DNA from 2 places in the Rothia sp. HSID18069 genome. Region 2 is predicted to be linked to the other one. Evidence: predicted binding sites of a transcription regulator. Region 2 holds the regulator's gene; the other holds the start of a gene.
What was found. Region 2 encodes HspR, which represses chaperone genes until heat shock. Its sites were predicted from a motif close to AAGTTGAGTCNNNNNGACTCAACTT; they were not measured.
Positions count from the first base shown of each region.

Region 1: clpB (ATP-dependent chaperone ClpB) is a predicted target of HspR. The motif match lies at 1,986-2,010, and genes of this name have one in related genera.

Region 1 is NZ_RBMG01000003.1:186,864-190,279, reverse strand. It holds gene clpB (ATP-dependent chaperone ClpB) at 1-1,928, opposite strand, end outside; gene D8M41_RS08675 (hypothetical protein) at 2,154-2,753, opposite strand; gene D8M41_RS08670 (NAD(P)-dependent oxidoreductase) at 2,952-3,416, shown strand, end outside.
Region 2 is NZ_RBMG01000002.1:192,896-196,311, reverse strand. It holds gene D8M41_RS06705 (nucleotide exchange factor GrpE) at 1-249, shown strand, start outside; gene D8M41_RS06700 (DnaJ C-terminal domain-containing protein) at 451-1,482, shown strand; gene D8M41_RS06695 (heat shock protein transcriptional repressor HspR) at 1,486-1,941, shown strand; gene trmB (tRNA (guanosine(46)-N7)-methyltransferase TrmB) at 1,991-2,809, opposite strand; gene D8M41_RS12080 (hypothetical protein) at 2,951-3,085, opposite strand.

The sequences.
Region 1 (3,416 bases), on a different contig from region 2:
TGCTTCTCGCCGTACTCACTCATGTCGATGCGCACCAGGGCGTGCTCGTCATCAAACTGGAACTCCGCGAGAGCCTTCGCGAGCTCGGTCTTACCCACACCGGTCGGCCCCAGGAACAGGAAGGAACCAATCGGGCGGTTCGGGTCGGAAATTCCGGCGCGGGCGCGGCGAACCGCATCCGCCACAGCAACCACGGCGGCTTCCTGACCGATCAGGCGTTCGCCGATACGTTTCTCCATCTCCAGCAGCTTCTCAGATTCGCCCTGAAGCATGCGCCCGGCGGGAATGCCCGTCCAGGAAGAGATAACCTCGGCAATGTCGTCAGCCGTGACCTCTTCAGAGACCATAGCCTCGCCATGAGCCTCAGTTTCGGCGCGCTGAGCTTCTTCCAGTTCCTTCTCCTTGGCGGGAATTTCGCCGTAGAGCAGGCGGGATGCATCCGCTAGGTTGCCCTCGCGCTGTGCCACCTCGGCACGCGAGCGCAGCTCATCGATTTCACTCTTCAAATCGCCCACGCGGTTCAGACCGGCCTTTTCGGCTTCCCAGCGGGCGTTGAGCGCATCCAGCTGTTCTTTCTTGTCAGCCATGTCTTTACGCAGCGCCGCCAAGCGTTCCTTCGACGCCGGATCGGTCTCGTTCTTGAGGGCCAGTTCTTCCATAGTCAGACGGTCTACGGCACGGCGCAGCTGGTCGATTTCCTCGGGAGCCGAGTCGATCTCCATGCGCAGGCGCGATGCGGCCTCATCCACCAGGTCGATCGCCTTATCGGGCAGCTGACGTGAGGGAATGTACCTATTTGAAAGTGCTGCGGCGGCGACCAGGGCGGCGTCGGAAATCTGCACCTTGTGGTGCGCCTCGTAGCGTTCCTTGAGCCCACGCAGAATACCGATAGTGTCATCAACGCTCGGCTCACCCACATACACCTGCTGGAAGCGACGTTCCAGGGCGGGGTCTTTCTCAATATTCTCGCGGAACTCGTCAAGTGTGGTGGCACCAATCATGCGCAGCTCACCGCGTGCCAGCATGGGCTTGAGCATATTGCCCGCATCCATGGAACCTTCGGATGCGCCCGCACCAACCACGGTGTGCATCTCGTCGATAAAGGTGACGATCTGGCCTTCGGATTTCTTGATTTCTTCGAGCACGGCCTTGAGGCGTTCCTCGAATTCTCCGCGGTATTTAGCGCCCGCAACCATGGATCCAAGGTCAAGGCTGATCAGGGTTTTACCGCGCAGGGATTCGGGAACATCGCCGGAGACCATGCGCTGAGCCAGCCCTTCAACCACGGCGGTTTTGCCGACGCCGGGTTCACCAATAAGTACGGGGTTGTTCTTGGTGCGCCGTGAGAGCACCTGCACCACGCGGCGAATTTCGGAGTCTCGGCCAATCACGGGGTCGAGTTTACCTTCGCGGGCGAGCGCGGTCAGGTCGGTTCCGTACTTTTCAAGGGCCTGGAAGGTGCCTTCGGGGTCCGGGGTATCCACGGTGCGGTCTCCTCGTACTTGGGGAATGGTCTCTTCAATGACTTTGGCAGTTGCGCCCAGGTTTTCAAGTGCGCGAGCGGTATCGCTATCGCCGCTTGCGATGCCCAGCAGCAGCATTTCGGTGGAGATATAGGTATCACCGAATTTCTGGGCGTGGGTCTGCGCGCTCTGAATAGCGGCGAGGGCGCTGCGGCTGAAGTTTGCGTTCTGCACCGATGCGCCAGATGCCTTCGGCAGCTTCTTAATCTCTGCGGATGCGGCTTCCGAAATGGCATCAATGTCGAGCCCTGCGGCCTTGAGAACCGCTACGGCAACGCCTTCTCGCTGATCCATCAGTGCTTTGAGGATGTGCGCAGGTTCAATGCTGGGGTTACCCGCTGTCTGCGCGTTCATATTAGCGGCGGAGAGCGCTTCTTGGCTCTTGGTGGTGAATTTTGCGTCCATAAATCTTATCCTTTCGCGTCTTGTGCGGGGCGCATCCTGCGCCTTCTTTTTACAGCTAACTTGAGTCTACTACACTCAAGGTTTGGATGCAAGGGGCTACTGCCGATTTTCGGGACCAAAATTCAGTGCTAAAAAAGGCTCTTTATACGAATAAAGCGTAGTTTTCGCCGCTTTATTCGTATAAAGAGCCTTTTTAGGGCGCGGGTGAGAGGATCAGGCTAGGTCTCAGTCCAGGAAGTCATACGGGCTTTGTTGTCGCGCCTGCTCCTCCAAAACCTCGTCGGTAACACCCTGCTGCAGGCGCGCCCCACGTCGGTTCGCACTGTACGCCAACGCGGCGGCAGTAATAGCGGCCGAGAACGTCAGAATACCGAAGGTGTTACCAAACCCTGCCGCATATCCCACGTACTCGCCGCCCACAAGCGCACCCATTCCTGAAACCGGCATCCCGGCGCGGTAGTCCGGAATAAACATGCCGAATAAAAACGCCAGCACCCAGCAGGCAGACTGCGCAATCGCCACACCCCAGCGGCAGGCGGGGCGGGTGAGCTCTGCGGCCGCGACAGCGCGGCGCGCATCCGCAAAGGCCCAGCGGGCCGCCAGGCACAGTATGAGTGCGAGCGCCGGGCCGAATGAGATAGCAAAAATAGGTACGAGGTCACCGGCTGCACCGAAGAGGGCACGGCCTACGGTAATCCAGGCGGCAGAGACAAGCGCCATGGGATAGGCGGCGTAGAGGGCTGCGACCTGTATGACGGCAGGTGTGCGTGCAGCCAATGAGTTTACGTGCGGGTGCGATCCGGAGCGCTCTGATTTTTCGTTCACTGTGCCATCCTAAACGGTTTGCGCCCCGGGTTGGGGCAGCACTCACCATGTCAGTGGTTTTTCCGCGGTAAAACCCACATAAACCTAAGCTTTAGCCAAAAACTTTATTGTTATACTGAGCACATTGGGTGCTTGCGGGTGCCCACACCAACCACGTTAAACCCATACCAACCACACCGATAAATAATGGGAGCCTACATGAAAATACTGGTTTTAGGAGCGAGCGGTCGCACCGGAAGCCTTTTCACCCGCAAAGCGTTAGAGGAGGGACACACGGTCACCGCCTATGTGCGTAACCCCGATAAGGCGGTGGCGCTTTTGGGGGCGCACCAGAACCTCATTATTGTTCCCGGTGCCCTGAACGATTCCGAGCAGCTTGCCACGATTTCTTCCGGGCAGGATGTGATGGTTAGCATCCTGGGGCAGAAAGCTACGGTACGGGAGTTTCTATCGACCAAGTTCATGCAGAAGCGCCTGCCGCTCATTATGGAGGCGGTGGTGGGTGCGGGTGTACCGCACTGCGTTCTTATGAGCGCCTACGGGGTGGGTGACACGGTGCGGAGTGCATCTTTTTTAATGCGTGTGGCGTGCAAGACCATTATGCGCAGTATTTTTAGGGACCGTGCGAAGGCCGACGCTATGGTTGCTAAGTATCAGCCGTAT
Region 2 (3,416 bases):
CACGGCGACCTGCAGGAAGGCCCCTTCGCCGCAATCGCCACCAAGCTTGAGGATTCTCTCAAAAAGGAAGGCGTGGAACGCTTCGGCGAGGTGGGCGAGCCCTTCGACCCGAATATTCACGAGGCGGTCATGCAACAGCCGACCAGCGAGGTAGAACCGGACCATATTTCGATGGTTCTGCGCTACGGGTACCGCGTGAAAGAGCGCGTGGTACGCACCGCCCAGGTTGCGGTGGCTGCCGCCGAATAAACGCTCCATAGAGCACACAACGGGCGGGTTCTTGAGAAATTGAGAACCCGCCCGTTTGCCGCATATTTCCGCGGATTTTCTGGGATTTCTCTTCCAAAATTGAGTCTAGTAGACTAAACTTTATATAGGATTAAAAACTAAGGTTGTGCCCCTTTGAGCGGGGCGTTACAAGAACCCCGGACGACGGGAAAGGAGAACTACATGGCAAGCGAAAACTGGCTGTCAGAAGACTTTTATAAAACCCTCGGCGTGAAAGAAGACGCCTCCGACTCCGATATTAAAAAGGCCTACCGCAAACTCTCGCGCAAATACCACCCGGACCTGAACCCCGGGAACGAGACAGCCGAGAAGAAATTCAAGGAAGTCTCCGAAGCCTACGACGTGCTCTCGGATAAAAAACAGCGCGAAGAATACGACCAGATCCGCAAATACGGTGCCGCAGGGTTCGGCGGCAGCGGTTTCGGAGGTGGCGCATCCGGGTTCGGGGGCGCTGGCGGCGGCTTTGGCGGCCAAAACGTGCACTTCACCACCAGCGGCGGTGGCGAAGGCATCAACATTGAAGACCTGCTCGGCGGGCTCTTCGGTGGTGGTGCTGGCGGCGCGGGCGGTTCACGCCGTACCGCAGGGTTCACGAGCGCCGACTTCAGCGATGCCGGGTTTGGCGGCAGCGGCTTCGGCGGTGGTGGGCGCAAGCGCGCCCCGCAGGATAATAACCTTTCCACCAGCACGCGCATTACCCTGCCGCAGTCATATACAGGCACCACCGCGACCGTGTTCCTGCCGGACGGTACGAGCACTGAGGCGCGTATCCCGGCGGGCGTGAAGGACGGGCAGAAAGTGCGTGTGCGCGGCAAGGGACGCCCCGGAACTGGCGGTGATCTGATCGTGACCGTGCGTGTCTCGGATGACCCGCACTACAGTCGTGAAGGAAACAACCTGGTGCTGCGTGCCCCCGTCACCCTGGATGAGGCGGTCAATGGCGGTGTGCTGGAAGTACCCGTACCCGGCGGTAAAACCGTCAAACTGCGGCTGACCCCCGGCAGTGTGGGTCGTAAACTGCGTGCGAAAGGACGCGGGTTCACAACCAAATCGGGCACCGGCGACCTGCTGGTGATTCCAGAGGTGCACCTGCCGCAGAACCTGAGCGATGAGGCGAAGGAAGCCTTCGAGAAATTCATTGCTCTGGCGCCACAGGAGAACCCCCGTGAGGACCTTTTGAAGAAAGTTAGGTAGCTTATGAGTGCCCATAATAAGCAGTCGTCGGCATCTGCCTACAGTGCCGACCGGCCGGTTTTTGTGATTTCGGTGGCGGCGGAGCTGGCGGGTATGCACCCGCAGACGCTCCGCCAATACGACCGCCTGGGGCTGGTGCAGCCTTCGCGTGCGCCGGGCAAGGCCAGGCGCTATTCGCAGCGCGACGTTGATTTACTTCAGCGTATTCAGCAGCTCTCGCAGGAAGGTGTTTCGCTGGAGGGAATCCGCCGGATTATTGAGCTTGAAGAGATGGTGGAGGAACACCAGGAGCACATCGCCCGCCTGCAGGCCCAGCTTGAGGATGCGCACGCCAAACTGGGCCTGGCGGAACGAGTGTTCGCAGCCAGCACCCGCGGGGATGTGGTGAACATCCAGCGGGGGCAGCGCCCGGCACCTCGCAAACGCTCCTCGGCAGTGGTGCTGTACCGGCAGAAATAGGTCTTGACCGCCCCAATACCTGCCGCTTTGAAACGGCAGCTGCGAGTATTTACTTACGCCTATACGTCAGGTCGTGGGCGCGCCTTCCCGCCTCCCGGGCCTTCCTCTCAAAGCTAGTCAGGATGCGCCCCTCCCAGCGCGGCGCCCAACCACCCACGGGGTCGTCTTCGGTAGCGCCTTCACCGGCATGCATGTTCTCGAAATCGGGGTGCGCTTCCATGACGTCGCGCATTACGTGGGCGTATTCTTCCCAGTCGGTGGCGAGGCGCCAGATTCCGCCGGGTTTGAGCACGCGCGCAACCTTATCGGCAAAAGCGGGGGAGACCAGGCGGCGTTTATGGTGGCGTGACTTGTGCCAAGGGTCGGGGAAGAAAACCCAGAGCTCATCGACCGAGTTTTCGTCCAGCATGTTATCGAGCAGTTCGGGGGCGTTAGCCTGAGCGACGCGCACATTCTCAACCCCGGCCTGCCCCATCTTAAGCAGCAGATCCGCAATGCCGGGGGTGTAGACCTCAACGGCAAGGAAGTTCGCCTCGGGCATTTCACAGGCGCGGTGCACGATTGCTTCACCCAACCCGGAACCGATTTCGACCACCTGGTAGGCTTCGCGCCCGTAGATTGTGACCGGGTCGAAGCTGGCTTCGGGGGCTACAGAGGTATCTGCCCGCAGCCGGGGGATGTCGAGCACATGGGTGGGGGAGTACGTGTCCCACGCTTTTTGTCGGCGCGAGGTTAGGCGGTCACCGCGGCGCACGAAGGAATAAGGCTGGCGGAAGAACTCGGGCGGAACCTGCTTCTTACCGGCATCCTGCGAAGTTTCGGGTTCTAACGATGCGCCTGCGGAGGTGTTCTGCTCTTGAGATGACATACCTATCAGGATAACGTAGCGGCGCGCGGCGGCGGGTACTGTTAAAAATTCTGGGGACTAAAAGTTTCGGGGGCAGTTTCTTCATGCGACTGAAGAAACTGCCCCCGTTTGGCCTTTACGACCGCACATTCGCCGTGCAGGCTACTTTTTCTTGCTGGAGAACAGCAACGCCAGACCCGCGCCGAGCATCACGATGTTGTTGGCCAGCTGCTGCCCGTCCTGGGTGGGGCGGAAGGCTTTATCGTGCATGTCCGGGTTGCGGAAATACATGGTCATGAGGTTTGCGCTGAAAGCGGTTAGCCCGGCACCCGCCAGGCGGCTGGGGATGAAAGGGGCCAGCAGTGCAGATGAAAATGGAGGCGCATCCAGCGTATTGCTGTCGGCAGTACCATGTATGGGTGCTGGGCTTGACCCTCGGACCAGTCATTAGGTTGAAGTTACCCTAAGAAAGTGTATTATTATTCTGGTGAACGAATGAATATTTTTAAGTGTGCCGCAGGTTGGCGCATCATGTGAACCTTCCACTTGAATGTCTAATGTATCTCAATGTGTGGAATTGCCTCATGGTCCCCTTGCTTTTCGCGGCACTAAAGGCTGTCTGTGGAAT